Methanolobus sediminis: one gene and its partner. The protein of the gene in region 1 binds, or shares a complex with, the protein of each later gene. Links are inferred from orthologs where the notes say so. Each region holds a gene or a part of one and is shown on either strand. Other genes may lie near its edges. The genes, in order: RE474_RS05015 and mcrC.

Region 1 (14,876 bases):
AGAAACAGGGCTTTGAAATAATAGACAAACAGATGCTTCCACATAAAGTGTGGACCGGATGCATCAAGTGTCCTAAATTCCCGAACTGCGATGAAGTCGCAATGATGAAAAATTTATAATATTCATCATTCACTTTTACCAGATTGAAGGTACTTCTCAAAATAAACCGTCCCACTCTCTTCTTTCACTACTGAAAAACCATTTTTCACATAGATAGAAATAGCTGTTTTTAAGGTCGAATCGGTTTTCAGTTTTGCTCTTGTAAAATTGTCTTCCGCATATTCCAGTGCCTTTTGAAAAAGAGCAAAACCAATTCTTCTGCCGCGATAATCTTTTTTGACATACAGCCTTTTGATCTCACAGACATCCGGGTTCAGATATTTGACCGCAGACGTACCCACAATATCACCATTCACAAGACATAGAAAAAATGCACCTCCTTTTACGGAATAGTTCCCGGGAATATCATCCAGATCAGAATCTTTCAAAGGATCATAGTCAAAACCTTCCCCGGAAAGAACATCTATTACAAATGACCTTGCCGCAGAAGAATATTCAGATGAGAATGATACTATCTTCATTTAAGGTATTCTCCGGAGTTTCTCAGGAAATCCGTTGCCAGAGAGTAAAGCAACTCCACACCAGTTATCAGTACATCCTCATCAATGTCAAAACTGGATGAGTGATTCACTTCAACTATTCCTTTTTCTACGTTTTTAGTTCCGATTATTGTGTACATCCCGGGAACTTCCCGCAGGTAATAAGCAAAATCTTCCGCCCCAAAAATCGGGCCTGCATGAGTGTTCACATTTTCAAACATAGTTTTTAGCAAGCTGCTGGCTCTTTCTGTGAAAGAGGGATCATTGAAAAGAACAGGATAACCACGATAAACATTCAGGTCATATGAAGGAACTCCTTCCTGGCCATCCTTTGAATATGAATGCATAAGTGAATCAAGCAGATCGGACATAATACATTCTATAGTATCAATATCATTGTCATCAAACGTCCTGAAACTACCAACAAGTTCGAGATCATCCGGGGATCTGTTGAATTGCTTACCACTATTCACCGCACCAAATCCAAGAACATGATCAGAAGCATCCACTTTCTGTGAAACAGCAGGCTTTAAAGAAGAAATGAATTCAGCGGCAATTTGTATGGGATCAATACATAGATCAGGTCTTGCATGATGACCACCCTTTCCGAATATCTTTACCGTGAAGCGATTAGAACTTGCCATTAAAGGACCGGCACGCACATTGATCTGGCCAATGTCAACATCACTGAATATGTGCAGACCAATGATAGCATCCACATCATCCAGACCACCTTCTTCTATAACCCTTATCGCTCCGCCGGGAGGAACTTCTTCCGCAGGCTGGAAGATAAATCTGACAGTGCCACATATTTCCTTTCGTTTTTCCTTTACCAGACGGACAACACCCAGAACAATGGCCATGTGCCCATCATGACCGCACGCATGCATTACACCGGGATTCTGAGAAATATAATCCTCATTTCCAGGGGAAAGTACCTCATGTGCCGCAAGTGCATCAGTATCAGAACGTATGGCAATGCATGGACCTGAAGACATACCCCGCACTTCTGCTATCACTCCAGTGTCAGCGATCTTCCTGCAATCTATCCCGATTTCTTCCAGTATGGACATTATTCTTGCCTGCGTACCATACTCATGAAAACTGAGCTCAGGATTTCTGTGGAACTCTCTGCGGATCTCACGTACCCATTTTTCAAATGATTGCAAACTCTATCACCATTTATGAGGACTTGATTTTACAAATAGACATGTTGCAGAAGTATATATTAGATTTTACTAGATCTGAACCAAGACAATAAAAGTCGTACCATTTTTATGGGAAAAGGCAATTACCTGTACAGAGTTGAATACAAACAGGAAGGCTAAATATGATAAAAACACGACTCAGGGATTTCCTTGTAACAAAAGATGACTGGATCTTTGCAGTTTCCGATTATTTCCACCCACATGGTATTAGGTCAACGCTAAGGTATGTGCCGGACGAGAACGGAGAGCGCGAACTTGACGGCAAACGCTACAAGAAATATGATTTTGACGTTGCTTTTGACTTTATGCGCCAGAACCGCCCTGAATGGGTAGAGGACGTACATGTGGTCCCTGAAGACCAGATCAAAAAAGTGCTTCCCCCGTCAAGTGCCATAGAAAAGTGGTATGGTATTGACAGCAGAGTAACAGTTGTTGTGGACACACTTGAAAAAGCGGGCATCAGCAGGGATATGATGGGAATCACAGGATCTTTACTGCCGGGACTTCAGAACGAAGGCTCAGACATTGATTTTGTAGTTTACGGTGATCAGTGGTTCATAGCAAGGGATGCCATCGCAAAAGCAAAGTCCGAAGACGGACCTATCGATGATATTGATTTGAACATGTGGAAACGCATATACAACAAACGCATCCCGGAGATCTCTTTTGAGGAATTCATGGTCCATGAGAAGAGAAAAGGAAATCGCGGAATGGTAGAAGGTACTTATTTTGATCTTCTTTTCGTCAGGGACTGGGAGCAGATCAAAAACCCAACCCAAAGAGGCGAGGACATTGGCACTATGAAAATAGAGGCAAAGGTCACAAATGCTGATCTTGCGTTTGATGCCCCCTCAGTTTACAAGGTAGATCATGACGAAATCGACCACGTACTCTCATACACACACACATATGCAGGACAGGCTCTTGCAGGAGAAATTATTGAAGCCCAAGGTGTTGTGGAGCAGGTAGGAGACATCAAAAGACTTGTAGTCGGCACTTCCAGAGAGCCAAAAGGCGAATGGATCCGCTCACTTACACTGCTTGAAAAGGAAAGATTTATCTGAGATATAAAGTTGAAAATTAAAAATTGATTTTAAAAAAGACATAAAGGCGGTTTAACCACCGCCTGTTACCTGGCCGATATCATAACCAGCCTCATTTTCGGCCCTATAAGAACGCATGTAGGCCTCTGCAGCCTCTGCGGATGTGCGCTCTTTCATCTCACCTTTAAGCTCACTTTCATCTGCGATGACAAGTACCTCTGGTTTATAGAACAAACCGGTACTGTCAAGCAATACCCAGATACCTTCTTCATCTTCTTTAAGATCGGTAACTCTTCCCACAGTGCCTGTGTTCAGGTATCTGACAACAGACCCAACTTCAATGGGACTGCCATCCATACTCAAAGCTTCGATCTTTGCTGAATCGTCCACAATATAACTCCTATTAATTCTTATTCTGGAAGATATAATGAGCTTACAGATTTAATAGTTAAGCATCCTGAGATATTTCAAGACGCAGGTCACCAATGGTTGCAACCCTTTCAGCAAAGGCATTGTGCCTGTGGATACTTTCTTCATTTATCTGTTTGATAGTGACAACTGCTTCATCAGGGAGGTGCTCGAAATCCTTGACAACATTCTTTGCCATGGTCCTTACACAATCCTCAACAAACTTTGGATTATTGTGAGCAGTCTGGACAACTGCTGCCTCATCAGCCCTCTTAAGAAGCTCAAATACACTGGAACTCATTGATTTTTCGATGATCTCAATGATCTTCTCGAGTGAAACATAAACGTTTCCAACAACCTCGATAGAGATTATGCCGCGTCCACGCTGATTGTGTGTTGCCATTGGAACCCTGTGAAGGAACTCTGCAATATGCTTGTTATCAACACCAATCTTCTCAAGTTCCTGCCTTGCGTTGTCCCTCATAATCTCCTGAGCGCATGGACAGGCAGTCATTCCCACCACTTCGGCACCGATTAGTTTCTTGACTTCCATATTTTCTACGTCATCACGCATTGCGATAGCTTCAGCGAAAATATCAACTACTTCCTGGCATTCCATCTTTGTAGAAGGTGATTCTCTTTTGAGGACATACTCACTCTTGAGGAGAACCTCTGCGCGGGTTGCGTATTCGTGACGCTTCAAAAGACTCTGGGCAACATCACTGCAAAGCTGCTCGATCTCATAGACCGGCATGTTGACCGCCATCTCGAGAACTTCATCAACAGCCTCAAAGTTACGTGAGAGGTTGGCACCTTTCAGGTGTGATGGGAGATCTACAAAAATATCAAAGGTACAAATAAGGATAACTGGACGCTTGTCCCTCCTTTTAATCTGTACGAGCTTTTTAACGTTGGTAACACCGACACGTGTCAGGTTAATGGGTATCTGGGGCTTGTTAGCCTGTATATCTGGTAATTTAACAACCGGGACTTCCATAATTATACCTCTAAAATCAAGTGAAGGATGAGGATCCGTTCTGCAAATGCAGATACCGGATAGTAATTATATCATGCTGAAAGGGATTCATTACATGTAAATGTTGTGTTAGGCTCAAGAATAATAAAAGAAAAGAAAATAGGAATACAGGAATGTAAAAAGTAACAATATGGCAACTGCGACCTAAAATAATATAAATCACTGCCGGTTTGCAAATCAAGTTAACTTGACATGTTGCCACATCCTGCTATAGCAACATGCGCTATTTTTTCAAAATTATATAAAAATAAGCTCATAATCTGCCCAAATAATTGCTCCAAATTGCAGTAAATGCCATAAAACGAGAACAAAAGACTACATTAAAAGAAAAATATATATACCTTATATACTAAATACGGTTAGCAGATGTAATCGCATAATGATTACGAGGTGACATCATGTCTGAAGCAAGAAATTTTGTGTTAAGAGACAAGAAAGGAAATGAGCATGGGGTATTCACTGGAAAACAGCCAAGACAGGCAGCTTTGAAGGTGGCAAACAGAGGTAAAGGAAGCAAATCAAAGCCAGAAGAGATCAGGCTTCGTGAACGTGGAACAAAGAAGGTACACGTATTCAAAGGCTGGAAGGAAAAAGTCGAGGCTCCAAAGAACAAGCCAGACTGGATGCCTGACAAGATCAACAAGCCTTTCGTAAAGAAAGTAGGCATTGAAAAGCTTGAAAAGGTCTGAATTTCATAAAGGACCCATATCATGGGTCTTTTGTTTTACTTTTCCATACTAACAATATACCAAGACAGCTATTTTATCGTAGCAGAAACTATTTTTAAATTAATTGAGCATATTAACAGGGAGCTCCGGCTATAATATGATGACTTGCCGGACCCAGAAAATATTCACAGGTAAACATCATGACACTTAATCGAGAGAATGTGCTTATTGAGGCATTACCATACATCAGGGAATTCCATGAATCAATAATGGTGATCAAAGTAGGTGGTCACGCAATGGTCAATCCTGAAGTGATGAGTGATATCATACAGGATCTGGTCCTTCTGAGATTTGTAGGAATACACCCGATCATTGTACACGGCGGCGGCCCGGAAATTTCAGAAAAGATGAAACGCATGGGCAAGGAATCCCAGTTTGTCGGTGGTTTGAGGGTCACTGATGATGAAACCCTTGAGATAGCCCGCATGGTCCTTGTGGGAAATATCAACACGGAAATTGTTGCCCTCATTGGCAAGCATGGTGGAAAAGGAGTTGGCCTTTCAGGCAAGGATGGTAAAACCATTATCGCCAAAAAGAAACCATCCCAGAAAGTGATGATCGAGAACGTAGAACATGAAGTAGACCTTGGATGGGTCGGCGATACAGAGATCATCAATACGGAACTGCTCAATATACTCATCAGGGAAGGTTACATTCCGGTAATTTCACCAATTGCCATGGATATCAATGGAAAAGCCCTGAACATTAATGCAGACACAGTCGCAGGAGATATCGCTGCTGCGCTGAAAGCTAAAAAACTCATCCTGATGACAGACGTCCCTGGTCTTCTAAGAGATATCAACGACAGAAGCTCACGCATATCAAGAGTGGCTATTGAAGATATAGACGATATGGTAGATAGCGGCCTCATATCAGGCGGTATGATCCCTAAAATGAGAAGTGCCGCAACATCCGTTACAAGCGGTGTCGAAAAGATACACATCATCGACGGAAGTGTTTCACACTCAATATTACTTGAGTTGTTCACTGACACCGGAATCGGAACAATGGTGTTTAAAAAAGGAGATGAGTGATTACTCATCTTTATATTTCATTTTCAAATTAAACAAATTCAATCAAGGATAGGACTACCAAAAGTGTGGTCTTCCAGTTCCAGAACCTGCCCCCAGAGATCCTTACAATCACAGGACAAATGCTCAAAGCATGATAGATCCTGCGTCAATGAGAACAATCTTATTGCATCGGCAACTGTGTGACTGCATTCCCTGCAATTGTGTGGTCCTCTTTTTGAACCGGCACCAACCGGGTCGGATGTGATTATCATATCAGGGAACTCTTTCTTTGTTCTCTGAAGAATATCTACAATGCTCCAGAGCCAGGGCGGACGATATTGCTTCCTGTCCCACAGGAATTCCACATAAGTACCGCGCTGGACATTGCATAGATTGATTGAAAAAGTGTCAGTGTACTCTGCGGCGTCACGGACTGTCTGGACAATATCCTCCAGAGCCTCTTTTTCTGAAAGGAACAGAGGTTTGAGCATGAGATATGACTTTACGGTTGCGCCGTTTTCCCTTGCCACAATCGCAGCATCAACAAAGTTCTGGAAAGTGAAGCCTTTATTGATAGATTGCTTGCGTATGACATCCGAACTTGTCTCAAGTCCCATTGCAACTTCAAAGTCCGTATTTTTAAGAACAGAAACACAATCCTTCACATTCTCTGCAGTCACAAACTCCGGGCGGGTCTCTGCCAGCACTTTAACGATCCGTTCATCGTTGTCCAGTTCTTCAAGTATCCTGTGCCTTACTTCAAGCGGGATTTCCTTTGTGTCAAGGAAACTGCCTGATGTGAATATCTTGACCATGAAACGGTCAAAATCTGAAGCCTTCCTCATTGCTTTTCCAAGCTGGGCCATCAGGTCATCATCTGAAGGACTGTCCTGTGCGCTGTCATAAACATAACCGCACATAGTACATCCTCCGGCTTTGCCCCACCAGCATCCGGATGTCTTGAAGATAATAGTAATTGTGTCAATCTCACCGGATTCAATGATATCCCTTCCAGTCCATGAGGCTGCAGGAACATCTAAAGGAGAGGGTTTTACCCTCTGACGATTACGGATATCAAGAACTGCTTTGTTAAGTGACATTTGTCTTGCTCTGGTTAATTGATATTAATTGTATAATTACTCGAATTCAATTGTTGCAGGTGGTTTTGGCGTGAGGTCATAAAGCACTCTTGCAACGGAAGGAATCTCAGCAGTTATCCTTGACTCGATCTTCCTGAGGACACTCCATGGAAGTTCCATTGCCTCTGCAGTCATTCCATCCCTTGAACCAACTGCCCTTACAGCAACGATCCAGCCGTGAACCCTTACGTCACCTTTCACACCGGTTCCCTTTCCGACAATTGCGGCAAAGGTCTGCCATGGCTGGAACTGCTCTACAAGTTCTTCCTCAACGATTGCATTGGCTTCCCTTACAGCCTCTACAAGCTCTTCGGTTACCTTACCAACGATCCTTACAGAAAGTCCGGGACCCGGGAATGGCATCCTTTCTGATATCTCGTGTGGAAGCTCAAGTGCGCGGGCAACTTCACGAACCTCATCTTTGTAAAGATCATCTATAGGTTCTACAATTGCCTTGAAGTCCATAACAGATGGAAGACCGCCTACATTGTGGTGGGACTTGATACCGCCCTCGGATTCGATCCTGTCAGGATAGATTGTTCCCTGAATGAGGTACTCGGCCTGGAGTAATTTCGCCTCTTCCTCAAAAACACGAATAAAAGTCTCACCAACTGCCTTACGCTTTTCTTCAGGATCCTCGATACCTGCAAGTGCTGAAAGGAAGCGGTCTTTTGCATCTACGACCTCAAGGTTCATATCAGCAAATATTTCCTTTATTCTCTCGGTCTCGCCTTTGCGCATGAGACCTGTGTCAATGTAAATAGGTGTAAGTTTGTCACCGATTGCACGGTGTGCAAGTATTGCGCAGACTGAACTGTCAACACCACCGGAAAGTGCTATGATGGCAGGACCATCGATCTGCGTCTGGATTTTTTCTATTGCCTTAGGAATGAATTTGTCTACTTTTACCATGAATGAGAACTCCGAATATAAGATTACTATGGGTTTTACCCTGAAATAGTGTTCCGTACATATTAATGCTCGCCCATAGATAAGAGCCTTGCCGGAGATATGAAGAAAGGATACTATGTGCATTAACAAGATTTGGAAGTCGCATAATCCTTTACTGAAAGACCTAAATACTTTCACCCTGCATAGCTGAAGATTAAATACATCAGTAACATATATTCAGGAAAAGTAAGTATGGTCTAAAGATGCACGAGACTCTCAGCAAGTACTTTGGATATTCTGATTTTCGTCCTTTACAAGAGGAAATAATCAATGATGTGCTAAATGACCGCGATACTTTTGTGCTGATGCCCACTGGAGGAGGCAAATCTCTTTGCTACCAGCTTCCGGCTCTTCTCAAAGATGGCATCACTGTGGTGGTATCCCCACTTATTTCCCTTATGAAAGATCAGGTAGACAGCCTGAAAGAGAATGGTGTTGATGCCGCATACCTTAACAGCACACTCAAACCTGCAGAATCGAGACGCATCTATGAGGAACTGAAAAGAGGCGAGATCAAGATTCTCTACGTGGCCCCTGAAAGACTCACAATGTCAGGCACCATTACACTTCTGAAAAGTCTCAATGTAAGTCTTTTTGCAATAGATGAAAGCCACTGTATTTCCGAATGGGGACATGATTTCAGACCGGAGTACAGAAAACTCGGCATGTTAAAAAAGAAGTTCACGAAAATACCCATTATTGCACTCACAGCCACAGCTACTCCGAAAGTAAGAGAAGACACCATAAAGCAACTTGGAATTGAAAATTGCGGGATATATGTTGCAAGCTTTAACCGGCAGAATCTGTTTTACCGCGTGCGTGCCAAGAAAGACACATACAATAACCTTCTGCAGTACCTCCGAAAAAAGAAAGGTGAAAGCGGGATTATTTACTGCCAGAGCCGCAGGACTGTGGATAGCCTGACTACCAAGCTCAGGAAAGACGGATTCAATGCACTTTCATACCACGCCGGGCTTACCGATCTTCAGAGAGCAAAGAACCAGGAGATGTTCATCAAGGACAGAGCAGACATTGTAGTTGCCACCATTGCATTTGGAATGGGAATCGATAAACCCAATGTCCGTTTTGTTGTACACTATGACCTTCCCAAAAACCTCGAGGGATATTACCAGGAAACAGGACGAGGGGGAAGAGATGGACTTGAGTGTGAGTGTGTACTCTTTTTCAGTCGTGGTGATAAATTCAAAATTGAATATTTCATCAAACAAAAGGACAAAAAAGAAGAAAGAGACATTGCAATCAAGCAGCTCAACGACATTGTAGATTACTGTGAAAGTAACATATGTCGCCGAAAAGTATTGCTCAGGTATTTCGGGGAAGAAATACCGGAAGACAACTGCGGAAAATGCGATGTCTGCCTCCAGCCCCGCATAGAAGTAGACGGGACTGCAGAAGCCAGACTGATAATCAAATGCATCCAGGACCTCGATCAGAGATTTGGAATGAACCATGTTATAGACGTCCTAACTGGTAGCCGGGCAAAGAAGATCACAGACAAAAAACACCACCTGCTCAAAAGTTTCGGACAGGGAGACTCATATTCCAAGAATGAATGGCTGGATATGGCGCGGGAGATGGTCAGGCAGGATGCCATCAAAGTTGAAGGAGCACGTTATCCGCTTCTTAAGCTTAACCGGAAGAGCCTGGAAGTGCTGGACGGAAAAAGAACCGTGAATTTTACCCGAAAAGTTGAGGATGCACAAACTGACTACGAACCGGTTACGCCAGATATTGATGAAGAAGAATTTGAGGAAGAATACAGGCCAGTGGTTCACCGAAGGATCAGCGATGACCCTGAGAAAATCCTTTTTGATAAATTAAAAGAGCTACGCATATCCCTGGCACAGATGCAGGATGTGCCGCCTTACATCATATTTGCGGATACGAGCCTTCGCCAGATGGCTGCCAGAAGACCAGCTACAAAAGAGGAAATGCTGAAGATCACCGGTGTTGGCGAGTACAAACTCAAGAAATATGGCGACATGTTCCTCAAAACTATTGCAGAACATCTGGAGACTGTGGAATCCCCAAATAAGAGTGATGAAAAAAGCAAGGCCAGAGCTCCCGTAAAAAAGGAAGTTAAAAATAAGGTTTCAGGAAATGGATTCCCAAAACCAGCCCTTAAAAAAGAAATTGTTCTAAAAGCCCTGGATGAACTGGAAGTTGACCTCATCAGAAGTATAAAAGATAAACTGGGTGGAAACTATTCTGATGATGAGATAAGGAATGTTTACCAGTCAATTATCAAAAGGAAATGATGGAACATCTTTCTGACATATGTTATTCACAGGTGTCAAGAAGGTGTCTTTTGGGTCGAACCCTCTGATCACCGGGATGAATAGGGTTTATCTTTGTCTTCTGCTCATCTTCGTTCTGCTTTTTGTTTTCAGGTTTCTTTTCTTCCATTGATCCATCTCCAGTTAATAATTTGGAAGAAACGATATTAAAACCTGATGCAAAACAGAAGTTAAAAAAAGATTTGAATGCAATTCACATCATCATGAACTGCATTGTCAGATAGAATATCAGATCACCGAAAACCACGGCAGTAATGAATCCGGCGGTTATCGGAATCATAAACGGCAGACCGGGCGTTATCCATACACCATTTTTTACCTTGCCTTCTTTCTCATACGCCTTTAGTTCTTTTATCACATCAGAACTAAGTTCCGTACCTGACCTGGAAAATCTGAAATTTACCCCATCCTTTGTTTCCTCATAGGAATCGATCATACGGAAATGACCTTTCTCCAGTTTTGATATCGGAGTAAGGTATCCTATGAACATGTATAACGGACGTTTCAGAGATTCAGATGGGTTTTTCACCAGATTATACAGGAATAGCCCCAGGGGGACGATCACAGTCAGAATCACTGAATTGCCAAATACACTGAAGGCAAAGAGATCGATCGGAGGAATTCCATTGAGTGGAAATGCAGTTGATCCGACCACAATGACCGGGAATGTAGGAATGATCAGCGAAATTACCATCAGGACCTTAGCATCTGCACCTCCGAATGCCCCGAACTGGAAAAGGATGTAAACAAAGGCAAATATGAATAGGAATGAAAGTATGTTGCGTATCAGATACGGAAGTCCATAGGTCATGAGATCATACATTATGAATATGAATCCCACACCGAACATCATAAACCATACATCATTGGAAACACGCCGGGTTTTGATATCCGAATAGCAGGAATATAACAAAAAAGGCATGCATGCAAGCACCTTTAACAATTCGATCATTTCAGTGTTTCTCCCATTTCTTAAGTTTCATGACCTCAGATAATGTCGCACCCCTGCGAATCTCTTCAAAAAGACGCTGCTCGGTCTTTTCAACCTCTTTTGCACGCCTTGCGATCTCATAGGCGCGTTCTTTAGGGATAACAACAACTCCGCTGTCATCGCCCACAATATAATCACCCGGATTTACAGTCTGGTTTCCGCAAACTATTTCGGAATTGATCTCACCGAAACCTTTGGGCTCTCCTGCATTGGGCACATGACACGTGGCAAAAACAGGAAGCCCTATTTTCCGGATCTCATCGATATCTCTCACTGCCCCATCGATAACCACACCGGCAACTCCTTTGTTAAGACAGCTCAAAGTGGCAAGTCCGCCCCAGGGAGCTACGTGCCTGCTACCATTGTAAATTACAATGACATCGCCTTGCTTTGCTTCATCTATGGCCTCAACTGCTTTAGCCCAGTCTCCTTTAAAGGTCTGGACAGTTACCGCAGTACCAACCATCTTTTCCCCTTCAAACATGGGGAAGATATCCTGCATGGCACCTTTTCTGTGCATGGCATCGGAGATATTAGATGTTGAAACTGATTCCAGTATAGCCCTTATTTCTTCATCCTTTGAAATTTTTGTGATTTGGACCGTTGAGGGCGAATCAACACTTTCCCTGATAGCCTTTGCAGATGCAGTTACATTAGATGAACGGACAATGTTTCCACCAACGATAACAACATCAGCGCCTGCATTTACAGCCTCTGCACACGAAGCCGCATCCAGACCACCTGCAATTGCAACCGGGATGTTGACTTTCCTGACCACTTCCTTCATGATAGAAAGTGAATCCTGACCCTCCATCTGCTGGTCAATCCCTGCATGTACATTGATATAATCAACACCCAGCTTTTCCACTTCCATACTGCGGGAAACCGGGTCGTTTGCAGATATCAAGTCTGCCATTATCTTTACTCCGTACTTCCTAGCTGCACGTACGGACTCGAGTATAGTGGAATCATCCGCACTTGCAAGTACAACTATAATATCGGCACCTGCCTTGGCACCCATTTCAACTTCCATTGCACCGGTATCAGTAATTTTCATGTCGGCAATGATGGTTTTCTCGGGGAAGGCATCCCTTAGTTTTCTGATAACGTCCATGCCCTCACTTTTGATGAGAGGGGTGCCAGCCTCAAGCCAGTCTGCGCCGCCTTCCAGAGATTCCTTTGCTATCTGTATTGCCCTGTCGGTTTCCAGGAGATCAAGAGCAACCTGAATAATTGGTTTAGTAGGATCAACTTTGGACATACTTACACTACTAAAATACTTGAAAACCTATAAATTTAATCACGTAAAAATTAACATTGTATATTTGTGAGATAGGAAATGAAGGATAATGAAGAGATTTCAACCCGGGAAAGAGAAAAACTATTGAAAAGCCTTCATAGTAGTCTTTTCTGGGTAGGGAAAGAAATCCCCTATACGATTACAATCAATGGGAATGAAGTACACCTGCACGAGATCGTATGGGAGATCGTTAACAAACCCCATATTGAAAGAAGCGATGTGGACAACATCGATAAGTTTCTGGAATTGCTGTCAGTTAAGGAGAAGGAGTATGAAGAAGGCCTTGCACATGGAAATGTTAGCTCTGAGAAGGCAAAAGAGATATTTGAGAAGGCTGCAGGCATTCGCAGGGCCATCATGGACCTTAAGGAATTGACAACATCTGCCAAGAGAAAGACTATTTTCAAATCCAGACACATATGTGACAATGTAGAAACATGCGAATGGGATAGTCTGACCGAGAATATGAAGGACAAACGCTGGAGCAAAAAGTCCTGACATAGCAGGCAAATATTATATCTCATGCAATGCCTTTAGTAGTCGATGAAATTTAAGGACCAACCTATCATTTCTATGAGAGAGTTCTCCAGAGAGATGATCGACCATATACTTACTGCTGCTGAAAAAATGGAGCCGATTGCACGCGGAGAAGAAAGGTCGGACCTGCTTTCCGGGAAAATCCTTGCAGTTCTTTTTTTTGAACCAAGTACAAGGACTCGAATGTCTTTTGAAACTGCAATGCTAAGACTTGGCGGAGATGTTTTGAACCTGGGATCGGTGGATGCCAGTTCCATTGCAAAGGGCGAAACACTTGCAGACACCATAAGGGTTGTTGACGGTTATGTTGATGCCATAGTTATCCGTCACCCGAAGGAAGGAGCAGCACACCTTGCATCAGAATTTTCCAGTGTACCTATACTTAATGCCGGTGACGGTGCAGGGCACCATCCAACCCAGACCCTGCTTGACCTTTATACGATCAAACGTGAAAGTCACCTTGATAACCTGAAGATAGCACTTGCAGGTGATCTCAAGTATGGAAGAACCGTTCATTCATTGTGTTATGCACTATCACTTTACGGTGCGCAGATAAACCTGATATCCCCTAAAGAGCTTCGTATGCCTGAAGAGATAATCAATGATATTATCGCAAGGGGAGCAAAGATAAAAGAAGTAGATACCATTGAAGAAGCCATCAAGGATGTTGATGTGCTTTATATGACGCGCATACAGAAAGAAAGGTTCCCTGATCCTGCTGAGTACCATAAAGTTGCTAACAAACTCAAGATCACAACCGATATGCTGAAAGGTGCTAAACCTGACCTTAAGATAATGCACCCATTACCAAGGGTGAATGAAATAGATGCTAGCGTGGATGATACACCACATGCATGCTACTTTAAACAGGCATTCTATGGAGTTCCTGTGAGAATGGCATTACTTGGACTTGTATTGGGAGCGATAGAATGACCGATATTGAGACAGAGCTCAGAGTTAGCAGGATAGAGAATGGTACTGTCATCGACCATATAACCGCAGGCAAAGCCCTTAATGTGCTCAAGATCCTCGGACTTCCTGATTCATCAAAGGGAGTTGTGAGTGTTGTGATCAACTCCAAAGGAAAATATGGAAAAAAAGATGTGGTGAAGGTCGAAAACCGTGAACTGAATGTGGAAGAAGTTGACAAAATAGCACTTATTTCTCCTAATGCAACCATCAATATTATACGTGACTTCAATGTTGCCAGCAAGTACAAGGTACACATTCCATCATTTGTGGAAGGAGTTGTCAGCTGCATTAATCCAAACTGCATATCCAATAGCAATGAGCCCATTACATCAAAGTTTGCTGTTGATACCGAAAATATATCCCTAAAACTCAGATGCTATTATTGCGGAAGAGTAATCTCTGAAAATATTGCAGAGTACCTGCTATGAAAAGATTCAATAAAAATAAAAGAAGGAAGATATGTTTGGAGGTAGTAACAATTGCACCAGGGCTTTCATGCCACAATAGATATTATATTGTGATATATATAATGTCGATGACCATTATTTCCTATTTGTCATTTAGTATTGTGAGCACAATTAAAGAATACTGCGCCACAATTGAACATGTGTGTGCCAAAAAAAAGGAGATTTA
Region 2 (17,746 bases), 410 kb from region 1 along the record:
GGGATGCTTATCTTAAACTATATGCTTCCAGAGGAGATTTAAGTGATCTGGATACTGCAATAGCATATTATGATAGTGCCCTGGGTTACTATTCCATCGCAGTTGATCCTATTTATTTTGCATCAATAAACAACAAACTTGGTAATGCATGGCGCAAAAAGGGAAATATTGAAAATAATGTTACCTGCCTTCAGACGTCTTTATCAGCATATAAGGAATCACTCCGGGTTTTCAGGGAAGATGTCTATTCCCTGGAATATGCAGGTGTCCAGAACAACCTGGGAAATCTCTACCTTGAGATGTCTTCATATGGAAATGAAAAAAGCAACGTTGAGAACGCTATCACTTCATTTAACAATGCTCTCAGGGTTTATACAATAGATAGCCGCCCGATAGAATATGCCACAGTCCAGAACAACCTTGGAAATGCCTGGTTTGAACTGTCCGAAATAGAAAATAAAGAAAGTAATGTGGAAAAGGCGGTTACCGCTTACAACGAAGCTCTAAAAGTGTTCACAGTAAGCCTTTTCCCGGTCGAGCACGATGGAGTTATACACAACATCGCACGTGCGTACAAAAGTCTCTAATAGCTGTATCGTGAAGATTCAGATAATTTTTAGAAGATTGATTTTATCTTTCCTGTAAGGTCTGCACTTCTTCCACCAGACGTTTTCCTGCAGCTATCTCATCAATACTGTGGACTACTGCACCCAGATTCTCTATGGACTGTTTGATTTCCTCGTAATCCAGGTTTTCTCCTTCTACTGTGATCTTTACAGTTTCTGTCTGCTGGTCTACTTCATATAGGCTCAAATTCACTCCGTGTACTCCTGGAAGCACACTAAGTACCGTGGACAATTCTACAATTGATGGATGATGGGGTTTAAGCACATCCAGCACCAATCTTCTAATTCCTGTCAATTTTTATCCTTCCTTATTAGAAAGTCATAATTCTGTAAGTATCAAGTATTAATGTCAAATATTAAATACTAAATATCGGACTTATGAACATTGCCTATAAAGCATTATATTATTTTTGTTTTCCTATGAATGGCTTTATCTAACTTCAGTACATAATAGGTTCTATTCTAAGATTGATTCTCAATCTTATGAGGTATTTTTATGATTGATATGCATACTCATTCTATTTTCAGTGATGGCGAACTTATCCCAAGTGAACTCGTTAGAAGGGCTGTTGTTCACGGTTACAGAGCAATAGGTATCACTGACCATGCAGACTTTACAAATGTAGAGCACATTATCAAGAACGTGAGCAAGGCAAAGTACCTTGAAGATGAGCTTGATATTAAAGTAAAAGTAGGTGTGGAAATCACCCACGTTCCACCACGTAAGATTGCTCCTCTTGCAAAAATGGCAAAGGATCTTGGTGCAGAGATCGTGGTTGTTCACGGTGAAACAATAAATGAACCTGTAATGCCAGGAACTAATGCTGCATCAGTTGAACTTGCAGATGTTGATATACTTGCACATCCCGGTTTTATCACTATCGAAGAAGCCGAAACTGCACGTGAGAATGATGTTTGTCTGGAGATCACTGCAAGGAATGGTCACAACAGGACAAATGGCCACGTTGCAAGGATTGGAATGGAAGCCGGTGCAACTCTTGTTGTAGATACGGATACACATAGCCCGAGCAATCTGATTACAAAGGAATTCGCCCTGAAAGTTGCAATGGGGGCCGGATTAACTGAGAAACAGGCACATGATGTGCTTAATAACTCCGTGCGCTTCCTGTAAATATTTCCTTTTTTAGTCGAATGCAGTTCAAAGTTATTGACATCACTACCGGAATATCCGAAGATACTCCGGTGTATGAAGGTGATCCAGTTCCTGTATTTGAAAAAGTGTCTTCAATTGAAAAAGATGGATTCACGGTTACCAGAATAAGTATTGGGACACACACCGGTACTCATATTGATGCACCTTTACATTTGTATGAAAGTGGAAGATCAGTTGCTGAAATTGATTCAGGGTCATTAATGGGAAAAGCTGTTCTTCTTGACCTTTCATTGGGTGATGGTCCTATCACTGATGTTGAACTTGAAAAAGCTTACAAGCTGCATTCAATGAAAGATTCAGATATTATTTTGATAAAAACAAGGGACTATTCTAAGGGTAACGATGGAAGTCTGCAATCAGGCAGACTGCTTGCGGCAACTGCGGGAAAATGGATATTTGATAACTGTTTCAGGGTAGTTGGTGTCGACACACTTTCTGTTGATGAAGACATATCCTTACCAAACCATCACCTTTTTTTGAGCAATAATGTCAATATTGTGGAATATCTGGACTTGAAGAATGCAAATGAGGGTGTTTATTTCTTTATTTGCCTTCCTTTAAAGCTAAAGGGGTGTGATGGAGCTCCAGCACGTGCAGTTTTGATGGACATCCATTCACTTGACATATATGTGTAACAATTGATTTTGTTTATTTTACAGGATGATTTAAATATAAGTATAATTATATTTGGTAGTGCAATTATGGTAACAGAAGTTACTAGCATGATATCTATATTAACTCGTCAAAAATATTAAATAACAGAATTAATATAGTATGAATCGCAATATAAACCTGTAACACGATTGCTAAAACGTTTCATGAGGGAATCGCACGAAAGCAAATCAGAGACATTTAATGCACAGGGATGACCGTGCACAGGTAGGTATAGGTACCCTTATCATCTTTATCTCCATGGTACTTGTGGCAGCCGTAGCATCTGCCCTTTTGATCAAGACCTCAGGAGTGCTTCAGCAGAAAGCATCTCAAACTGGTCAGGAGACAACAAGAGAGGTTGCTTCCAATATGCGTATTGACCGTGTAGAGGGTGAACGTGCGACATACACGACGGTCACTTATACAGATGGGACGTTATCAGCTACAGATTTAAATTGTTCTAAAGGAGGAATGGTCGAATGGATTTCCTCATCAGGAGATTTTAATATCTCAGTAGATGGTGGCGATGAGACTATTGTGGATGATGGTTCTTATTTTGAATATCGTTTTTCTCGCACAGGATCACATAACTATACTCTGGATGGTACAACATACGGTGTTACCGTTAGCGATACTGTAGACTATGGTGAGATTGCAAAACTGCATATTTCTGTATCACTCGGACCTGGTAGTGAAGATGTAGATCTGTCACAGCTTATTATTTATTTATCTGATGGAACTCACGTAGCTAATGTCAGGTATGATACTGATGCTGATGATGATGAAATCCATCTGGCAACAGATGAGTACTTCTCAGTAAGCCCGATACGCACTCGTGATTCATCTGTATTCAAAGCCACTCAGCCTGTTTTAAGAACAGGTGATATCATGGAAGTGGTAGTTGATATTCGAAGAGTATTCCAGGAAGATGATGATGAATATGAAGGTCTTGAACCAAGGACCGAAGTATCATTCCAGGTAAGACCTGAAGCTGGTTCTCTGGTAGTTTTCGACTTCACATCTCCGGGTGCATACTTCGATGAAAAGTACATCCTGTTGAGGTACTAAACATTCTACATTTAATGGACTAATAGAAAAACAGAATGATCAGGAGATAATACATAGCTTAATTGAAGCGTTGTGCTAATCTTCCTGATACGATTTTTTAATTATTCTTCACTTTCCTGAATATGAATCTTCAGCAGAGCGGGAACTGATTGCCTTTTTACGCATATATTCCGGAATTACATCCTTTTCCACAACAAGTTTGGACGTACCGATCCCTACTACAATGACTTTAGTCTCAACAGGTTCTTCTCCTTCCCTTACCATGAGTTCCTTTTTGGTAACTTCAATTTCAACCTCATCCTTGCCATAGCCGGCAGCTTTCATGTAATCCATTATTATTTCTTTACCGGTATTTCTGGCATAATCAAAAGCCTGGATGTAGTCCGGGAAGATCTGTCTTCCTTCCGGAGTGAACACAAAGTAACTGATGACTTCCTTTGCGTTCTTTAGTTCCTCATCAGTTACATCCTCACCTGTGATTGGAGCAAAGTCTTTCTTTATAAGAACTTCAACGCGTTTGATGCCCTTTCCAACAAGTGCACCAACAGCATTTCCAACGCTGGCATGTTCAGGAACAACTATGTTTGCATCAATAAGTTTTTCCATCTCTTCCTTGTATGCAACAACAGGACCGCCTAGCAGGATAACTGGTGTTTCCACTTTAAAACGTGTGTAGTTATTGCCTGAAAGCATCTGGTCAATAATAGGTTGGGATATTCCATCAACAAGGTAAGATATAAGGTCTGATGCCATATTCTTTGCAACCTTTTTCTTAACCATGTTGGCAACTTCTTCCTTGGTCATTCTTAGTTGTTTGGCAATCCTCTCAGCTCCTATTATAGAAGCTTCTGTTTCCCATTGATTAAATTCTCCAAGTACATGAAGTGCGTCAGTTGGTGTAAATCCTATAGACTGCACAAGGCGTTTCTGTATAAGACCATCAAGGGCACGCACACTTGGTTGTTTTTTCAGGCGCTGGAAAATATCTACATAAGATACCGGAGCTCCCTGAATAACATCGAATATTTCTTCCTCAGTCCTGGTAAGTTCCAGAGGCTTAAGGCCGGTACGCACAAAGAATTTTGTAGGCTGCACATTTTCACAGAGAAGTTTTCTGGAAGGTGATTTTGATTCTTTGAACCTTTCAAGGAATCCTTGATAAAGGGTTGCTGCACGGCAAAGAGGGATAACTCTCCTGGGGCCAATGTAGAATTTCTGGTCTTGTATCCATACATGACTATCCCCGCCGGTTGCGGAAGTTTCCATTCTGATGGCCTTTACCATTGTTTTCCAGCCACCAACAACAGCTCCCTGTTCACTGAGTTCCGGTACTCCATTTCTGATAAGAGCTACATCGGTACTGGTTCCTCCAACGTCAACCATTGCACATGTATCGTATTTTGTGAGGAAGGAAGCACCGACAAGACTTGCAGCCGGTCCGGAAAATATGGATTCTATTGGGCGTTCAAGGGCTTCTTCCATGCCAACAACGGAACCGTCACATTTGAGCATGAGCAGGTTTGCATCCATGCCTCTTGATTTTATGTCCTGCATGATTGACTGGATGAATTTATGTGTGATTGGCAGGAGCTGTGCGTTCAGATAAGCAGTAATGGCCCTGTCATAGGCACCGACTTCCTGGGAAAGTTCGTGTCCACATACCACCGGAAGCCCGGTAAGTTCACGGATTATTTCCTTGACACGAAGTTCATGTTCGGAATTACGGTTACTGAAAAATGATGATACGGAAAAAGCAGCAACATGGTCCTTCACCTCAAGGGCGAAAAGTTTGACACCATCTTCGTCCAAGGGGGCAGCTTCTTCACCATTGCTGGTGTGACCACCACTTAGCTGAACATAATATTTTGCCGGGAATCCTTCTTTTGGAATTACATAATCGCCTACAAGGATGACACCGACAGGGAAACCTGTGTCTTCAAGTATTGTATTTGTTGACAGGGTTGTTGAGACTGAAACCAGCTTTACATCCTGGACATATTCAGGATTCAGCGAATCGATTACTTTTTTAATTCCGCCTATTGGATCCGGATAAGTGGTAAGCACTTTTGTGGCATCCATTATCACACCATCTGAATCACGGATAATTACACCGTCTGTAAAAGTTCCTCCGGCATCAATGCCCAGACTGTATTGCATTTTGGTTCACTCCTTTCAAACAAAAATTAATTTCATAACTGATAATGTAAAAAACAATGGTTTTGCAATATTTAAGCATTACCACGTAATATCGGACAGAAGAGTATCTAAGAAAAAGTTTTCTGTCTGATGTCAGGCCAGATTTTAACACTAAAAAGATCATCTAATATACAGAAAAAGGATTCGATTAAAAAAATGATCAAATCCTTTATTATCTGTTCTACTCATATGTTTTCTTAAGCATAAGAGCCATTATTCCCGGCCTTGAAGGCTTCATGGGGTTCTGGAAGAAGTCCATCTCCATACCAGATCCGCCGAACATCTCATTATTGACTCTCTCGGTGATCTCGTCGAGTATCATTTTGTAAGAGATACAATGGGGATCGACATCCTTTATTTCTCCGCCTGTTGGGGTTATGGCATTGTAAGGGCAGCCGCCTCTGCAGTATTTTATGTGGGAGCAGTCCTTGCAGTTCTCATCTACGTAATCCTTGTAATCGAACATGAGCTTCCATGCATCGGATTTTGAAAGTTCTTCAATACCGGGATTGTCGCGGACATTGCCCATCACGTATTCCGGCATGCCTACAAAGCGGTAACATGGATATATTCCTCCGTCAGGTCCTATGGCTAAGACATCTCCCATACAGTCCACAAAAGTGCATACAGCACCTCTGCCACTAAATACGCCTTTACATAGGTGGTCAATGTTCATGACCTCGATCTTGTCCATGTTTTCCAGGTATTTGTCCAGGAGGTAGATAAGAAGCCTGCCGTATTCTTCCGGATCAAGAGCCCATTTTTCAGGTTCATTACCACGTAATGAAGGCAGAGCAGGGTGGAACTTGAGAGTCCAGCCGTTTTCCAGGTAAAAATTGAAAATCTCCTCTCTGAATTTTTCGGAATGGGAAGTGAAAGTGGTGATGAATCTGACTGAAAGTCCGTGTTCCTTTGCTATCTCATAGCCACGCATGGTCTTTTCGTAATATCCTTCCCCTCTCTGGAAATCATTAAGTTCTTTAGGACCGTCAAGACTGGAACCTATCGGAATATTATATTCCGCAAATATCTCAGCTATTTCATCGGTCATCTTCCAGAGGTTGGTCTGTATCGCAAAAGCCACTTTCTTCGGCTTTGCTCCCTCGACAAGGATTGGTAAAGCCTCCCTGTAGAAATCTGCGCCTGCCAGAAGTGGTTCTCCTCCATGGAAAGTAAAAGTAACAGAATCCTCCTTGAAGTTTTTGAGCCATTCAACTACTTCTTTAATGGTCTCGATGCTCATTATCGGGGATTTTTCCTCGGAACTCCAGCAGTAATTACATTTTCCTGGACAACCAAGTGTAGGGATCAGCATCACGTGAAAAGACATTTTAATAGCACCTTGTTTTTAAGTTTCTTCAAGGTTTCAAGTTATTAGTAGTTTTCTAAGAGCCATCTTTCCATAGATCGGTGATTGGATAGTTCTTCGGATAGATGAATGCTTTTGCAATATTTAGCCTTACAGAATAAAGAAGAACAGAATACTATGGAATCAAAAACAGAAGAATGAAACTTATTCAAAAAAGAATAAGTAGCAGGCATTAAGCCTGCACTTGTTTTAAAATTACTTTGCTGGAATGATGAGTGATCTCTCACCAGCAGGCTCGAACTCTCTGAGAGCTCCCCTTGCGAACTCCTTTCTTGGCTTGGAGAAGTCGAATGGGAGGAGGTCGTCTGCGAAGCAGATCTTGACGAGTGGGTTGACTGCGTATGCATCTCCACGTCCTGCGTGAGCAGCGGATGCAATAGCTGTGTAACCACCCTGGTGACCTACGTTCATTGCGTAGTTAGGGTAGTTTGGTCCACGGAGTTCAAGAGCAAGACCTTCGTCGGACTGGTATGAGAGTACGTTTGTAGCACCACACTGGTCCTGCAGGTCGTATCCGAAGAAACCGAGACGGCCGTGTGCTTCCTTGTGGAGGTACATACAGAGGTACCATCCGGAGAGACCAGCGTTTCCGTTTCCTGTTGCCAGGGATACAGCTGAACCAGCTGCTGCGGAAAGGCTTGTTGCTCTCTGGGATCCACCGAAGTGGTCTTCGAGGGTTGTTGGGTACTTCTCGTAGTTCTCGAGACCGTAGATTGTGGACTCTGTTGCGATGTCCTTTACTACTGCGAGGTCTGCCTTTACCTTGTTGTCGGTACCTGTGGTTGCTGCACCATCGTACTTGTCGTTGATGTAGTCTACGTTGTAGTAGAGGTTGTCATCAAGGATGTTGTTACAGTATGCTGCTGTTGCGTACTGGGTGAAACCTACACCACCGGACATGTATGAACCGAGCCAGATCTGGTCGTAAAGCATACATGCTCCACCTACTACCTCAAGGGTAACGTTTGCTGGGTCTTCTGGTGTCTTGCGGCTTGTCTGGATGATATCAGCCATGTGACCGAATGGAATTCCTCCTGGCTCGTTTGGTGCACGTGCACGTCTTGCTGGAAGCATTTCTCCCATCTGGATAACACCAGCGTGCTTTGCTGCGTATGAAAGGTCAGCTACTGCTGCTTCACCAGCACACATGCTGTATGCTGAAATGAATGCCATACCGACCTGCATAGCCATCCACCTGCTTGTCTGACCACCATCTGTGGTTCTGCTGACAATTGTTGGGATGTGTGCTGCCTGGAAGGTGTTCTTTCCGATTGCTGCCTTAAGCTGAGCTGCCTGCTCTGCTGGGAACTCCTTGTTGATGTCGATGAGGAACTGCTTGTCGATCTCGTCTGCGAGTTCATCGTCACCGGTGAAGATCTTGACGTAACAGTCATCTACAAGAGCTGGGTGTGTCTCGACCATGTGTTCCTGAACGACTGCTCCACCAGGAAGTGCGTGGTTGAGTGTCTCAAGGTAGTGGTTGATTGTTTCTGGTGTGACTTCGATACCGAGCCTCTTCTCGAGGGTCTCGTGTGCCATGTCCAGACCGACAATTACGGTCCTTCTGATGTCATCCCACATCTGCTGCATTGCAGCGTTGTTGACGTAGTGAAGGTCATCGATCTCGACCATGTCATCTGTTCCGGAAAGGAAAGATGGTGTGAGTGCTCTCTGACCGAGTGGTATACCACCACAGTGCATCATTGGGTTGTAACCGACAAGTCCTCTCTTCTTTGCGAGTTCCTGACCTGCCTTTTTCATTTCTAATTTACGTGGGTTCTGATCGACACCGAGTCTGTAGTATTCTACAGTCATGTCGGTGATCTTTCCACCTTCCATTTTGTTAGTACCGTGCTCTTTTGTGTACTTAATTTCCATGTGTTTTGCAAACATTCTCTTTCTATCGTCTGCCATTATAATCACCTCAGTTCTCCGGCTTGAATCCGTATGTGGTTCTCTGGTCGAATACTCTGTGTACCCATTCAATGACTTCTGCGTCATCTCTGAATGCTACATTATCGACACGGTAGATTGTTGTCCTCTTTGCTGCCTCTTCTGGGGACATTGGCTTGCCGAGGTTTACCTTCTTGTCGATTGGTCTTCCTACCTGGTCCTTGTGCATAATGATTACATCGCCTTCTTTTCTGCACCTGTCGAGCATGTCGAACATTACACCGTCTTCTGGAAGTCTGAGTGAGTGACCGTGTACTGTTGCACCTCTAAGGCTTGCGAGTGCTGGACATGTCATCTCGGTTTCCATCTGGAACTTTGCGATCTCTTCCATGTCTCTCTCACGAGCTTCAACGACCTGACGACCGGAAAGTGTTCCTGGGTCGACACCTCTGAAGTTGATTGCTGCTGCGTAGGATCTTACGTATGGTACTGATGGACCGTTGTACATTGAGTCAACGAACTGTACGTACCTTACCCTGTCACCAGCTTTTGCGCCTGGTGTTGGTTCTACCATTTCTCTGACTGAACACTCTGGCTCACCCATTTCTGCGAGTGGTGGGTGGGTGCTTGGGTAGTCGCTACCTGGTGCACGGTGACCGAGTATCATTGTCAGGTCATCGTCGGAGATCTCTCTGAGTTTCTCGACTTTACCAGACATGTGTTTTCTTCTGTTTTCAGCAACGGATGTTGCTCCTGGATAATATTGTGGTTCATATGCCATAATTATTCACTCCTAATTCTCTAATGATCTCATTGTGGTTTTCACGGCTTTCACGAGTTCGTTCAGTTTTTCCCTTGAACATGATTCGCCTCGTGTAACTCCTGTCACAATTTCCATTACCCTTCCCTTTGCTAAAATATCACTATCTTTTGGTTTTACAAGCCTTGTCTTTATTCCTGCCAATGCAAAATCCTCGAAATCAACGAGGGTCTGACAAACAACTACTGCTGGAATATCGGCCTGCTCAAGAATTGCCTTTACTTTTCTAACCACATGGTCCCTGATGTTTCCTGTGTGGATAACAGCCACTTTGTGTCTGTTGATCTGTGCTATCTCCTCAGGACTGATTCCAAAGGACCCGGAACCCATGTTGGTATCCGGAACACCTGAACCGGTGTTAAGCACAAGCACACTAACCTGGATTTCCTCACGACGCATGCCATATGTGAGTTCACATACTGGTTTTGTGATATGTCTTCTTCCCGGGCTCATTGCAACTGCGATCACATCAGGTCTTCCTGTTTCAGAGAGAGTACCGCGTTGTGCAAGTCCTCCTCCACGGCCAAGACCCATTCCGTGTCTGCAATCTACAACCTGTGTTTCCCGGTCGAACATTCCATCACTTATTCCATGTCATTAGGTAAGTCATCAGGTTTAAGGATGCATACTGGCTGGTTCTTCAGTTTTCCTTTAGGGTCAGTCATTCCGGTCATAAGAGGATCGGCACCAGCTCCACGCTTTGCATAGTCACTGACGGTCTGTCTCGTTGGAATGAAATGTCCTACCCTGAACTCAAATGGTACTGTAAGAACCTTTTCACAAACTTCCCTTACCTGCTCTTTTACATCTACGTCTACAACTTCCATACGGATGCTGCCTACGGATACGGCAAGTTCTATTGCCTGTCCTGCAACCTCGATTACAGCATTCCCGGGATGGTTCACAGGCATTCCTGTGGCAGGTCCGTAAGGAACGGTCTGGGGAAGTCTTGGGCCATGGACAAACAGCCTGATAATACCTTCTACATCAGCGATCTCGCTGAGCAGGTTCTGGGCTGTTTCGGGTTTGAGCAGCCTTGAAGGGAATATTTCAAGTTGCACAAAGTTTGCTTCTGAAAAAGTATCGGACATTTTTGTTACCTTTATGATTATCTGTGATATTTAAGGAGGGGTGTTGTGTCTTAGAGTGCACCTGCCACTGCCTTGATTGGCTCCTTGAATTCTGGAATGGATCCAAATACGTTACCGACAAGTGTGGATGTCTTCTCGATGGTGGTCATCTGTGTGCCTGCGTCAAGTGAGACTGCTGCACATACACAAGGAATTGCGAAACCTCTGGAGTGCCTGGTTACAACGTGGTTACCGTTGAAGATACCTGGTCCACCGCCACCATAGATGGAGTGACTGAAGAATGAGAATCCTACTGCAGTACCCTGTGCTCTACCCATGTCGACACCAGGAAGACCTGTTTCCTTCTCAAGAATGTCGTTGTAGTAGAGAATGGTTGATGATACGTTCTGAGCTGCTCTTCCTGCTGCACAGTTTACCATGGTTGCTGCAAGCTGACCTGCTGCTGCAATTGCGTTCCACATTGAAACGTCGTCTGCCTTGTAGAAGTTGTATCCGGATGGAGCTGTCTTGTCAACGGAGATTGCACCGACTTCGATTGCCTTCTCGACTGTTGAGTTGATTACAGTACCGATTGTACCGCTCTTACCGTTCTCTTTTACGATGTCGTAGACGTAGTTGCCTGCGTTAAGACCCTGGTATGCAAGACCGAGTAACTGGTGTCTCTCGAATGGTCCTACAGCGTTACCCATCTCGTACATACCTACCTGCTCGAAGATTGATGCAAGTGCTGCTGCATTGATTGCCTTCTTACCGGTAATTGCTGCTACGTGGTTTGTTGTGATGTTCCTCAGGGAGTAACCGAGACCTTCGTTGTTCTGTGGAATGCTGAGGATTGATGCGATGTTTGCGCCCTTCATGTCCATTGTCTGTGGGTAGCTTCCCCATACAGCGGACTTTACGATTGGTGCATCGAACATGTCAGTGTTGAACATGTCAATGATGGTCTGTACGACTGCTGCACCTGTTACTGTGCTTGCAGATACGAAGTCAGCACCGATCATTGTCCTTACGCTTGGGATCTGGACAAGGAGCTGCTTTCCGCCACCAAGTTCTGTTACTGCTGTGTCATCATCATCGCTGACCTGGATGAGCTTCTTTACTGCATCAAGGATAGCACCGGAGTTGCCTACGATGTCGTAGTCAAGTTCTCTACCGAGGATCTGCTTTTTAGATCCACCCATTGAACCGGTCTTGAGTGCTTTGTCGATACCTGCGAGGTTTACAGCAACTGTCCTCTTTGTATCTTTGATGATGTTTTGAATCGCTGCGTTCCTTGTTGGCGCAATAGCTGTAAGATCAACGCCGCTTTCCAACAGTTTACCTCTGTCGTCGTAAATGTCTATTTTATCAGACACGTATATTTTCCTCCTATGTTTCTATTCAGAAATCACCCATTTTGGAAACGTACAGATGAATGAATGAATGAAAGTCAATTACTTTGTACCACATAGTAATTTTCCGTACGAAAACTTTCCACTGGGAATTCTCGGAATTATTAAGCAACAATGACGTTTAAACCTTTTGCATCGTTTCACAACAATTTCGCAATCATCAACCGCAAGCATAAATCGAATATTAATATAATTGAGCAAGTATTGAATTCGCCCTTAATTTGACAAAGCTTAAATATCAGAATTATTTCTTAAAATTCCGCATTCTATTTTGTAGTATGTACTAAAGGTCCATCCTCCGGAATATGACTAAATATTAAAAGAATAACCGCAAACCTTTAAGTACCTATATAATATGTATCTCGTTCTATGGAGATCACTGCTGACGTAGGAGGCAATCCCGGAATAGATTGCAAAGGCTTCTGCACATACTGTTATTTTAAGAAAGTTAAAGAGAACCCTCCATTTGGCTGTAAATACTGTTTCCCTTTCAAAAAGGGTTGTGATTACTGCACCAGAGGTGTAAGGGAATCTTATTCCGGTTTCAAACCCGGGCAATATGTGTTCCAGGACCTGTACCAGCGTCTTATGATGGCAGGTGATAATATTGACAAGATCACCATAAGCGGTGGAGGTGATGTAAGCTGTTATCCGGATCTTATGGAGCTGGTGGCTAACATTGCCCAGTTCGGCCTTCCGATACATCTGGGATATACCAGTGGAAAAGGTTTCAGCAATGGTGACGAAGCAGAGTTCTTCATTGAATACGGAGTCACCGAAGTTTCATTCACAGTATTTGCAACAGACCCGGAACTGCGAAGACAATACATGCGTGACCCTGAGCCAGAAGCCGCACTGAAAGTATTGCGCCAGTTCTGCCAGCATTGTGATGTCTACGCAGCTATTGTTCTGATTCCCGGAGTTAACGACGGTGAAGTACTTGACAAAACCCTTGGCGACCTGGAAGAAATGGGTGCCAAAGGAGCTATACTCATGCGCTTTGCCAACAAGACAGAAGAAGGTCTCATACTGAACAATGCTCCTGTAATGGAAGGAATTGAAACCCACAGCATTGAAGAATTCGTGAAGATCGTAAGGGATGCCGATGCAAAATATAATCTCCGCATAACAGGAACACCACTTGAAGATCCGCTTATCGGCTCTCCGTATGCTATCAGGAATGAACCGGATGCTCTTGCGAGACTTCCTGAGATTCGCAAGGATGCAACAATACTTACCAGCCGTGCTTCAAAGGACAGGCTTCAGGAAGTGTTCACAAAACTTGGCAGTGCTGTCAACGTAGTTGCCGTGGATAAAGATATAGGTTGTCTGATAACCATTGAAGATGTGGAAAAGCTGGACCTTACGGATGTAAAGCAGACTGTGATTATCCCGGGAAGAGCATTTGTACACGACCCCGAATCAACTTCAGTTCTGTCCCGTGACGGTGTGTCTCGTTTTGTGCGCAGGGGTCCGGACATGCTTACATATGATGGTGAAATGTCTATTGGTCTTAGCAAAGAGGAAGTTCTTGAATTTGAAATAACAGGATTTAAAGAACTGATCCATGAAATAAATGCTATTGGCCTGGAAATTGGTGAACAGACCAAAGAATAACTATTAATATAATCGCTGCCGGCTGCTTACATAAACTCCAGCAGTCCGGTCTGTTTTGATTTATCATTCTCAAAGAGTGATTGCATGTCCAGGCCCAGCAAATCTATTCTCTGCTTGGTATAACTGGAAACGTTGTAGTTATGAGCCACTTTCTTTGAGACCTCAAGATACTTTTTCACAGCACCTTCGTGAACTGTAAGTATGACCCTTCCGCCGCATTTCGGACAAATTCCCGTAAGCGGGGGTCTGCGGAATTTTGCAGCGCATTTCAGGCATCTTGTTCCCTGTCTTGAAAATGCCCTGAGGTTACCGAACATGTCCGGCAGGAAGTGTGAAATAAGAACCCTTTCAGCTACATCAGGAGCATCGACCGCACGTATCTTATCGGCAAGAGCAAGCTGAGCATCCATTTTCTCTACCATACTGCCAAGTGTCTTGTAAGCACTGTTAAGCGGACCTGCGGCAATATCGGTTGTATCGTGAGTATACATAAAGTGCTCATATTGGTCAGGAGTTCCCAGCCTTGAACTTATAAGGTCAAATGTGGATTCCAGTTCCTTAGGATTTGTATATTTCTGGCTGGCTTCGTAGAACTCAAGCGGATAGTGATCGCACACATCTATATTGTGTGCCTCCTTGTCAACTTCACTGGGGTCCAGACGTGTGGTAAGCACAAGCGGAGCGTCCATCTTACCTCCTCTCTTTTCAGGAAGGTAATCCCTTGAGAAATTAATAAGACCGTCCATGAGCAACATGACACAGTCCTCATCACCGTCACAGTTCCTTCTTTTAGCTGCATGGAAGAAAGGATGCGCATAACCGACTGATGCTTTTGTAAAACCAACAAGTCTTCCAAGCACACCTGCAGAAGTGTGAGGTGCAAGTCCCATTAGCATTACTCCTACAAGGTCTTCAAGCTTCTCAGCTTTATAATACGGCTCCTCACCATAATATTTCTCAAGTAGGTCATCGACATACTTCGTGGTTCGTAGAAGGTACTGGCCACAATCGTAGGAAACTACAAGGTCCTGAACTTTCAGGCAGACAACCTGGTCGTCCCTTTCCAGTTTATTTCCATAGATATCTTCTGTATAGCCAATTCCAATCAGTTTCTCTACTTTAATTCCAAGCTCATCGGCACGAATATGTGTAAGCGGAATATCGGACATATCATACCTGACAGTCCCGTCCTTAAACGTATAAAGGTCATGTTTTGCGCGCAGGATACCTTTTTCAAGAGGTTCGGGAGTCATTGTTCCTGACATCATTCTCTTGACACCTTTTACCTCGATGTTCTCACGTTCACCGACTTTTGCAAAGGCAGCCTGATAAATCTCCTTGAAATTGATATTCTGCATTTTCACGCATGTAGTTTTAGAACCACACTTCGGACACTCCTCTTTCTGCGCTGAAATTCCACATCTCGGGCAGAATAGCTTGGGTACTGTGAATTCTCCACAGTCACAGCGGTAAAGGAAAGTATCCGTTCCACAGGCAGGGCATACTCTATTACCTATCTCAACACGTATCTGTCCAACCTTGCTGTTCAGCGAAGATATGTAGCCTGCGGCAGCCTCCATTTTTCGTGTATTTCCTGCAGAATCTCCGATAGGGAACAATACATGAGGAGCAGGGGACATTTTTCTCTTATTGGATTTCTCAGGACGTCCCATCCTTGCACCAATTCTTATTGGTGCGCGCTCTCTTACAATAAGGCCACTGAGTTCATTGACCACCGGTACAGTTTCTGTAAGTTCTTCCGGCAAAGAAGCCCATTTTTTCTGAAGGTCTGTGTCCAGTCCCAGACATCTGATGAATGGCAAGGGATTTTCTATGATGATCTTCCCGTCATTCAGTCTGTGCAGGACAAGGAGATGTTCAAGGATTGTTTTTATTCCGGAATCTCTGGTTAGGGTAAGTGGAAGTTCAAGTACCTTTGAATCCGGGGAAAGAACTCCATTCTCTGATACAAATAATGCAAGTGTTTCGTATTCCTGCACCGATATGTCATGCCACAGGTGTGTATGGGCAGGATGTAGTGGAACATTGTATTTTTCACTTAGTTCCAGTGCAAGTTCCTGTGATGGCTCTTTAAGTTCGTCTCTTGAGTAAGGTGAATTTTCAACTGTTTTTTCAAATTCCTGTATCCACCACTCAAAACAATATGATGAAGGCACAAGAGGATGGTTGTTCTCAAGGAAGTCACCGTAGTTAATAAGGATCTCACCGATATCTATAATGGTTTCAACTTCAGGATGAATCTCGATAGCTTCCTGTTCATCATCCACTCTTATTACATCGCCTGATCTCAGTCTCACAGTTGGCCCTTCCAGACTGTCAACAGGTGCCATTCCTGCAGCTTTTCCAGGTCTTTCAACTTTAAGTTGCGTGCCTGAAACGATAAAGCTGTCCATAATATACATGCTGGCAGGACTTATTCCTGCGGCAGCAAAGGAGGTGTTTCTTGACCTGCCATAGCGGAGTCTGAATCCACCCGGTCGCATGGGGTGAGAGAATACAGGTCTTCCTGCTATCAGGTCACGTAGATATTTATCCTTGGGTTTGACACCCACAAAACCACCGTCGTCATCACCTGAACTTTTTGTTCCGGCTATAAGTGTGTTGAGCCAGTCCCATCCATCCATCTCAAGTTTATTAACATGCTTCAGGACCTTTGGGGCTTTCAGTGCCAGACCTTCTGCAAGCACAAGACACATACCACCGCGAACCCTGTTGGTCTCTATCCTGTCCATGTTCCTGTAACCTTCAACTTCCTCGGCTTCGGTGGGTTCGCCATCTATGCAGATCGGACAATTCTCTACGATAAGTCTGATCTCTGATTCGGAAGGAGTATACTGTAAAGTTGCCACACGCCTGTAAAGCAGGATCTCTTCCACGTATCGTTCAACTTCTTCCTTTCGTGGTTTGTACCTTTCAATTCCTACTGCACGGCGAACATAATCTCCTACAAGAACAGACAGTGCCTGTGCAGTACCTCCTGCACTGCGTATCGGTCCCGAGTAAAATATCCTGATGTATTCGCTTCCGTCATCGTTCTTTCCAAGTGTGACTTTGTCGATTCCCTCTATTGGCGCTGCTACCACACCTTCGGTGAGCATTGCAACGGACACACGGATAGCGGCTTCAATTGCTTCTTCCTTTGAATCAAATGTACCGACAGCACCCTCAGCAACGGCTTTTCCGATAGCAAGAGCTCCTTCTTCACGTGACATCGTTTCGTCAAATATACGGATCTGCTCTGCAACCCCTTTTACGCCTATGAGATTCTCTACCCTGTCTGCAAGGTCTTTTGCAAGTGGAATTTCAATATGCGGTTTAGGGTCTTTGCCTTTAGAACGTGCGCGATTGGCGATTTCTATTTCTTTGTGGAGATTGGACTCAAGCTCTTCAAAATAGTCCCTCATGGCATCGCTTACTACAATCTCGCCCATTAGAAATCACCCTATTGAAGATGCAATTATGCTTATGTTCTTAAAACTGTTTTCCTGCAAAAAATATTCTTGCATATCAGGTTACAGACAACTATAACTATAATTGTATTCAATATATTATATGTACAATTAATGGGTGATCTAATGGCTGGAAATAATAGATTTTCGTACACTGGTATGTTATTCATTTTTCAGTTATCTGTGACATTATGTGGTTTACAATGTTCACATTAACCTATTGCTCTGTTAATGAGGAGATTATTTTGTACGGGAGGGACAAAATGAAAAAAATAATAATTCTTTTAATGCTACTGATGTTGTTCATGCCGGTAGCAAGTGCGGATATAGTCAGTGATCTCGAAATAAAAGTCAATGAATATAATGCAAATTCAGAG

What was found.
Region 2: the proteins of RE474_RS05015 (region 1) and mcrC are in contact, whole or in part, in a cryo-EM structure (PDB 8S7X), measured with the Methanococcus maripaludis proteins. The link is inferred for Methanolobus sediminis from one-to-one orthologs. Residues at the interface, in WP_011169945.1 of Methanococcus maripaludis: Tyr18, Asn20, Thr21, Thr23, Glu31, Lys33, Trp38, Leu40, Asp44, Ile45, Tyr46, Tyr47, Arg48, Leu51; in WP_011171501.1 of Methanococcus maripaludis: Asp143, Met144, Glu145, Ala148, Ala149, Thr154, Lys155, Asn156, Val157, Met158, Pro159, Leu160.

Annotation. Positions count from the first base shown.
Region 1 is NZ_CP133592.1:1,045,241-1,060,116, forward strand. Bases 1,582-4,337 are described here. They hold RE474_RS05015 (DUF2098 domain-containing protein), read right to left. Parts: upstream 3,241-4,337; coding sequence 2,923-3,240; downstream 1,582-2,922. Other genes in these bases: RE474_RS05005 (M20 metallopeptidase family protein), read right to left, coding at 1,582-1,768; RE474_RS05010 (nucleotidyltransferase domain-containing protein), read left to right, coding at 1,930-2,871; mptA (GTP cyclohydrolase MptA), read right to left, coding at 3,299-4,255. Also shown: RE474_RS04995 (N-acetyltransferase), read left to right, coding at 1-119; RE474_RS05000 (GNAT family N-acetyltransferase), read right to left, coding at 126-581; more of RE474_RS05005, read right to left, coding at 578-1,581; RE474_RS05025 (non-histone chromosomal MC1 family protein), read left to right, coding at 4,693-4,983; argB (acetylglutamate kinase), read left to right, coding at 5,163-6,056; RE474_RS05035 (archaeosine biosynthesis radical SAM protein RaSEA), read right to left, coding at 6,095-7,135; guaA (glutamine-hydrolyzing GMP synthase), read right to left, coding at 7,172-8,086; DNA helicase RecQ, read left to right, coding at 8,329-10,404; RE474_RS05050 (hypothetical protein), read right to left, coding at 10,427-10,552; RE474_RS05055 (A24 family peptidase C-terminal domain-containing protein), read right to left, coding at 10,637-11,395; hxlA (3-hexulose-6-phosphate synthase), read right to left, coding at 11,397-12,695; RE474_RS05065 (DUF5788 family protein), read left to right, coding at 12,774-13,232; pyrB (aspartate carbamoyltransferase), read left to right, coding at 13,278-14,204; pyrI (aspartate carbamoyltransferase regulatory subunit), read left to right, coding at 14,201-14,671; dapB (4-hydroxy-tetrahydrodipicolinate reductase), read right to left, coding at 14,874-14,876.
Region 2 is NZ_CP133592.1:633,319-651,064, reverse strand. What follows is about bases 8,576-11,366. They hold mcrC (methyl-coenzyme M reductase I operon protein C), read right to left. Parts: upstream 10,377-11,366; coding sequence 9,774-10,376; downstream 8,576-9,773. Other genes in these bases: mcrB (coenzyme-B sulfoethylthiotransferase subunit beta), read right to left, coding at 10,942-11,366; mcrD (methyl-coenzyme M reductase operon protein D), read right to left, coding at 10,385-10,891; mcrG (coenzyme-B sulfoethylthiotransferase subunit gamma), read right to left, coding at 9,012-9,761; mcrA (coenzyme-B sulfoethylthiotransferase subunit alpha), read right to left, coding at 8,576-9,001. In the rest of the region: RE474_RS02940 (tetratricopeptide repeat protein), read left to right, coding at 1-587; RE474_RS02935 (DUF211 domain-containing protein), read right to left, coding at 631-921; RE474_RS02930 (histidinol phosphate phosphatase domain-containing protein), read left to right, coding at 1,123-1,758; RE474_RS02925 (cyclase family protein), read left to right, coding at 1,779-2,435; RE474_RS02920 (flagellin), read left to right, coding at 2,656-3,522; RE474_RS02915 (hydantoinase/oxoprolinase family protein), read right to left, coding at 3,631-5,679; RE474_RS02910 (TIGR04083 family peptide-modifying radical SAM enzyme), read right to left, coding at 5,900-7,048; more of mcrA, read right to left, coding at 7,283-8,575; more of mcrB, read right to left, coding at 11,367-12,246; methyl coenzyme M reductase-arginine methyltransferase Mmp10, read left to right, coding at 12,652-13,899; RE474_RS02875 (DNA polymerase II large subunit), read right to left, coding at 13,926-17,351; RE474_RS02870 (hypothetical protein), read left to right, coding at 17,633-17,746.